Regions from separate parts of the Streptomyces sp. NPDC056296 genome, predicted to be linked through region 1. Evidence: predicted binding sites of a transcription regulator. Region 1 holds the regulator's gene; the other holds the start of a gene.

Evidence for each region. Region 1 encodes HspR, which represses chaperone genes until heat shock. Its sites were predicted from a motif close to TTGAGNNNNNNNNNCTCAA; they were not measured.
Region 2: a site for HspR is predicted at 1,370-1,388, ahead of lon (endopeptidase La). Genes of this name have one in related genera too.

The regions. Positions count from the first base shown of each region.
Region 1 is NZ_JBHJRX010000050.1:2,868-6,069, reverse strand. It holds gene ACFCZF_RS30505 (sugar ABC transporter substrate-binding protein) at 1-786, opposite strand, end outside; gene ACFCZF_RS30500 (heat shock protein transcriptional repressor HspR) at 971-1,426, opposite strand; gene dnaJ (molecular chaperone DnaJ) at 1,432-2,631, opposite strand; gene grpE (nucleotide exchange factor GrpE) at 2,677-3,202, opposite strand, start outside.
Region 2 is NZ_JBHJRX010000016.1:76,147-79,348, forward strand. It holds gene lon (endopeptidase La) at 1-1,347, opposite strand, end outside; gene ACFCZF_RS14445 (spermidine synthase) at 1,537-2,235, shown strand; gene ACFCZF_RS14450 (response regulator transcription factor) at 2,349-3,089, shown strand; gene ACFCZF_RS14455 (sensor histidine kinase) at 3,086-3,202, shown strand, end outside.

The DNA of each region.
Region 1 (3,202 bases):
CGGCGGCAGGTCGGTGACGCCCGCGTCCTCCAGGGCCTTGATGACGCCGCTCGCCATGCCGTCGTTGGCGGAGTAGACGCCCGCGATGTTGTCCTTGCCGATCTTCTCGATCGCCTCGGTCATGTTCGCCTCGGCGTTCTCCGGCTTCCAGTCCTTGGTGTCGAAGGACTGGGCGATCGTCACCTTGCCGTTCAGCTCGGACGTCGCGCCCGCCTTGAACTGCTTGGCGTTCGGGTCGGTGGGCGAGCCGTTCATCATGACGATCTTGTCGGAGCTGTCCGCGTCGCCGCCGAGCGCCTCGATGAGGGAGCGGCCCTGGACCTCGCCGACCAGCTCGTTGTCGAAGGAGATGTAGGCGTCGATCGGGCCCTCGGCCAGCCGGTCGTAGGCGATGACGGGGATGCCGGCGTCCTTGGCCTGCTGCACGGCGGTGCCGATGGACTTCGCGTCGACCGCGTCCAGGACGATCACGTCGACCCGGTCGTCGATCATCTGCTGCATCTGGTCGGCCTGCTTCGAGGCGTTCGCCTCGGCGTTGGCGTACTTGACGTTGCCCTGGTCGCGCGTGAGGTCGGCGACCTTCGCCTTGAAGTAGGGGTAGTCGAACTGCTCGTAGCGCGTGTTCGCCTTCTCCGGCAGGAGCAGCCCGACGGTGATGTCGTTGCCCTTGGTCGGACTCGCCTCGTCACTGCTCTCCGACGCGCCCAGCACACCACAGGAGGCCAGCGAGAAGGTCATCATGGACGCGGCCACGGATATGGCGATACGACGGGCACGGCTGTTCACTGCGCTTACCTTCCGACACACGGGTGTTGTGGTGACCCAGGTGAGGGAAGCCAACGCTGTCTTCACGAAATCGTCAAGAAGTACTAGACCAATGAGACAGCAACGTTGCGAACCGGCCCGGAGGGTCGGGTGGAATCGGTGGAACCTCCGGGCCCGTCGTCGCCGTTCTGCCTGGTGCGGCCCGTCAGTCCGAGGACTGGCCGTGCCGCTTGGGCCGCCACACCACCAGGGCGCTGGTCTGCTGTACCTCCTGGTACGGGACCAGGTCGCGGCGGTACGAGGCGTGTACCGCCGCCTCGCGCTGGCGCATCGCCGTGGCCGCGCCGTCGAGCGCGTCCTGCAGCTCCGCCATGCGGGCCTGGAGCGCGGCGACCTGGTTCTCCAGTTCGATGATGCGCTTGATACCGGCCAGGTTGATGCCCTCGTCCTGCGACAACTGCTGCACCGTACGGAGCAGTTCGATGTCGCGGGCCGAGTAGCGCCGGCCGCGGCCGGCCGTGCGGTCCGGGGAGACCAGGCCGAGGCGGTCGTACTGGCGCAGGGTCTGCGGGTGCAGGCCGGAGAGCTGGGCCGCCACCGAGATGACGTAGACCGGGGTGTCCTCGGTCAGTTCATACGGATTGCGTCGACGACCGTCCATCTCCGTCAAGCTCCCTTCGCGGCCTGGAACAGCTCCGCCCGCGGATCCTCGTCCGCGGTCGCCTCGCGATACGCCTCCAGCGCATCACGAGCCTTCCCCGTCAGGTCCTTCGGAACACTCACCTCGACGGTGACCAGAAGGTCGCCGCGGGTGCCGTCCTTGCGGACCGCGCCCTTGCCCCTGGCGCGCATGGTACGGCCGCCCGGGGTGCCGGCCGGCAGCTTCAGCGTGACCGGCGGACCGCCCAGGGTCGGGACCCGGACCTCGCCGCCGAGGGCGGCCTCGGCGTACGTCACCGGGACGGTGACGGTGAGGTTGTCGCCCTTGCGGCCGAAGACGGGGTGTTCCTTGACGTGTACGACCACGTACAGGTCGCCCGCCGGGCCGCCCCGCTCGCCCGGCGTGCCCTTGCCGCGCAGCCGGATGCGCTGCCCGTCCGACACCCCGGCCGGGATGCGGACCTGCATCGTCCGGGAGGACTTGGCCCGCCCGGAGCCCTTGCAGACGTCGCAGGCATCCTCCGCGATCAGGCCGCGGCCCTTGCAGTCCGGGCACGGGTCGGTGAGCGAGAAGCCACCGCCCGAGCCCCGGGCGACCTGCCCGGTGCCGACGCAGGTCGGGCACACGCGCGGCGTGCCGTTCTTGTCGCCGGTGCCCGAACAGGCCTTGCAAGGTGCCTGCGAGGACATCCGCAGCGGGACCGTCGCGCCCTCGATGGCCTCCGTGAAGCTCAGGGTGACCTCGGACTCGATGTCCTGGCCGCGCCGCGGCTGGGTCCGCGTGCCGGTGCCGGGGCCGCCGGCGCCGGTGCGGTTGAACAGGCCCCCGAAGACGTCGCCGAGCCCGCCGCCGAAACCGCCGGCTCCTCCCTGGCCTCCGCCCTGGGCGCCGCCTCCGAAGAGGTCGCCCAGGTCGAAGTTGAAGGTGCCGCCGCCGCCCGCGCCCGGCCCCGGCCTGAAGCCGCCGTTGCCGAAGAGGCTGCGGGCCTCGTCGTACTCCTTGCGCTTCTTGGGGTCACCGAGGATGTCGTTGGCCTCGGAGATCTCCTTGAAACGCTCCTCCGCCCTGACGTTTCCCTTGTTGGCGTCCGGGTGGTACTCGCGGGCGAGCTTCCGGTACGCCTTCTTGATCTCGGCCTCGGTGGCGTCCTTGGGGACGCCGAGGACCTTGTAGTAGTCCTTCTCGATGAAGTCCTTGGTGCTCATCCCCGACGTCCCTCCTCTCCTGCGTACGTGTGCCTACCCGCGACGTCAGCCCTCCTCCGGGCCACCGCTCTCCTTGTTCTCCGCGGAGTCGGCCTGCGCCTCGGTGTTCTCCTCGGCCGGCTTGGCCGCCTGCGCACCCGGCTGCGGCTCGGCCACCGCCACCCGCGCGGGGCGGATGGTGCGCTCGCCGATCCGGTACCCGGGCTGCAGAATCGCCACGCACGTCGTCTCGGTGACGTCCGGCGCGTACGAGTGCATCAGGGCCTCGTGGATCGTCGGGTCGAAGGGCTCGCCCTCCTTGCCGAACTGCTGGAGGCCCATCTTGGCGATGACCGTCTCCAGCGACTCCGCGACGGACTTGAAGCCGCCGACGAGTTCGCCGTGCTCCCGTGCGCGGCCGATGTCGTCGAGCATGGGAAGCAGCTCGGACAGGAGGTTCGCGACGGCGACCTCCTTGACCGCGACGCGGTCCCGCTCGACGCGGCGGCGGTAGTTCTGGTACTCGGCCTGGAGTCGCTGGAGGTCCGCCGTGCGCTCGTTGAGCGCCGTGCGCACCTGGTCCAGCTGGGCC
Region 2 (3,202 bases), on a different contig from region 1:
GGCGGGGTCGCCGCGGAAGTCGGATCCGACCTTGTCGATCTCGTCGAGGAGGACGACCGGGTTCATGGAACCGGCCTCCTTGACGGCGCGCACGATCCGGCCGGGCAGCGCGCCGACGTACGTACGCCGGTGGCCGCGGATCTCGGCCTCGTCGCGGACGCCGCCGAGGGCGACGCGGACGAACTTCCGGCCCATCGCGTGGGCGACGGACTCGCCGAGGCTGGTCTTGCCGACGCCGGGCGGGCCCACCAGGGCCAGTACGGCACCGCCGCGCCGGCCGCCGACGACGCCGAGGCCCCGGTCGCCGCGACGCTTGCGCACCGCCAGGTACTCGGTGATCCGCTCCTTGACGTCCTCCAGGCCCGCGTGTTCGTCGTCGAGGACGGCCCGGGCGCCCTGGATGTCGTAGGCGTCCTCGGTGCGGACGTTCCACGGCAGTTCGAGGACGGTGTCGAGCCAGGTGCGGATCCAGGAGCCCTCGGGCGACTGGTCGGAGGACCGCTCCAGCTTGTCGACCTCCTTGAGGGCGGCCTCGCGGACCTTCTCGGGCAGGTCGGCGGCCTCGACGCGGGCGCGGTAGTCGTCGGACTCCTCACCCTCCTGTTCGCCGTTCAGCTCGCGCAGCTCCTTGCGCACCGCTTCGAGCTGGCGGCGCAGCAGGAACTCCCGCTGCTGCTTGTCGACGCCCTCCTGGACGTCCTTGGCGATGGTCTCGGCGACGTCCTGCTCGGCGAGGTGGTCGCGCAGCTGCTGGGTAGCGAGCTTGAGGCGGGCGACCGCGTCGGCGGTCTCCAGCAGCTCGACCTTCTGCTCGGTGGTGAGGAAGGGCGAGTAGCCGGAGTTGTCGGCGAGCGCGGAGACGTCGTCGATGGCCTGGACGCGGTCGACGACCTGCCAGGCGCCGCGCTTGCGCAGCCAGGCGGTGGCCAGCGCCTTGTACTCCTTCACCAGCTCGGCCACCTGGCCGGGCAGCGGCTCGGGCACCGTGTCGTCGACGCGCGTGCCCTCGACCCACAGTGCGGCGCCGGGGCCGGTGGTGCCGGCGCCGATCCTCACGCGGCCGACGCCTCGGAGCAGGGCGCCCGGGTCGCCGTCGGCCAGCCTGCCGACCTGCTCGACCGTGCCCAGGACGCCGGTCCTGGCGTAGGTGCCGTCGACGCGCGGGACGAGGAGGACCCGGGGCTTGCCGGGCTCGGACCTGGCGGCGGCCTGGGCGGCCTCCACGGCGGCGCGCACCTCGGCGTCGCTCAGGTCCAGGGGGACGACCATGCCGGGCAGGACCACTTCGTCGTCGAGCGGCAGCACGGGCAGGGTGAGCGGTGTGAAGGCTTCGGACTCAGCAGCCATGATCTCCCCTTCGGCAGTCAAGTTGAGTTACATCGACTCAATGAAAGGGAGTCCCCGATTGTTCCCCCAGCGTGTTCGCTCTGAGCGATCAAGGGGCTGGAGTGCCGCGGCCACGAAGGCCCTGGGTGCCACTGCCACCTATGCGGGAGCACGGCAGGACGCTCCGGCATTCCCTGCCAGGATGGGCCGATGCCCACCACTTCGCACGACTCCTACGACATCCCCGAAGTGCTGGACCGTCGCGAGGGCCCGCACGGTGAGGTCGTCCTGCGGCGGCACGGGGCGCTGCTGCAGATCATCGCGAACGGCTGCTTCCTGATGGACACCTCCGACGGGCGTTCGGAGCGGCGGCTGGTCGACGCGGCGGCCGACGCGCTCACCGCCTCCGGCGGGCGGAGTGCACCCCACCTCCTCATCGGGGGGCTCGGCGTCGGTTTCTCGCTCGCGCACGCGGCCGCCGACCCCCGCTGGGGCCGGATCGCGGTCGTCGAGCGCGAGCGCGCCGTCATCGACTGGCACCGGGACGGACCGCTGGCCGCACTGTCCGACGGAGCGCTGGCCGATCCGCGCACGAAGATCGTGGAAGCGGATCTCCTGGAATACGTCAATGAGACATCCGACACGTACGACGCGCTCTGCCTCGACATCGACAACGGCCCCGGCTGGACCGTAACCGAGGGCAACGACGGGCTGTACTCACCGGCCGGACTGACGCGCTGCGCACGGCTGTTGAGGCCCTGCGGGGTGCTTGCCGTATGGTCTGCGCAGCCCTCTCCGGAATTCGAAGAAACCTTGCGTAATGCCGGGTTCCAGCAGGTGCGTACCGAAGAGATCCCCGTTGCCCGGGGCGTTCCGGACGTCATCCACCTCGGCGTCGGGCCTGGATAGCAAAGCCGCGGTGACTCCCCGTACGCTGCTGCTCTGACGCGGATCATTCAAGCGTCAAGCGCAGTCATGGGATCACCCCACGGATTCCGGAAAGCACACCTCAGGGGCGGGCGATGGAGCAGACACAGACCTCCCACAACGGCACGGCGACGGCGACTCCGGGCGCGCAGCGCCGGGTGCTGGTGGTCGAGGACGACCAGACGATCGTGGACGCCATCGCGACCCGCCTGCGCGCCGAGGGGTTCCTGGTGCAGACGGCGGGCGACGGTCCGTCCGCCGTCGACACGGCCGAGGCATGGCAGCCGGACCTGCTGATCCTCGACATCATGCTGCCGGGCTTCGACGGCTTGGAGGTCTGCCGACGCGTGCAGGCCCAGCGGCCGGTGCCGGTGATGATGCTCACCGCGCGCGACGACGAGACGGACATGCTGGTCGGGCTCGGCGTGGGCGCCGACGACTACATGACCAAGCCGTTCTCCATGCGCGAGCTGGCGGCGCGCGTGCACGTACTGCTGCGCCGGGTGGAGCGGGCCGTGGTGGCCGCCTCGACGCCGCGCAGCGGCATCCTGCGCCTCGGCGAACTGGAGATCGACCACGCGCAGCGCCGGGTGCGGGTGCGCAGCGAGGACGTGCACCTCACCCCCACCGAGTTCGACCTGCTGGTCTGCCTGGCGAACACCCCGCGCGCGGTGCTCTCCCGTGAGCAGCTGCTGGCCGAGGTGTGGGACTGGGCGGACGCCTCCGGCACCCGGACCGTGGACAGCCACATCAAGGCGCTGCGCCGCAAGATCGGGGCCGAGCGCATCCGCACGGTGCACGGCGTGGGCTACGCGCTGGAGACCCCGACGCCATGAGCCGAGGGCGGGAGGCCGCACGGAGGAGCCCCGGCCCCCGGAGTACCGGGGAACCCTGGGGCGGCGTACGCCCGTTCTCGATCAAGACCAAGCTGGGCGCGCTGGTCGTCACG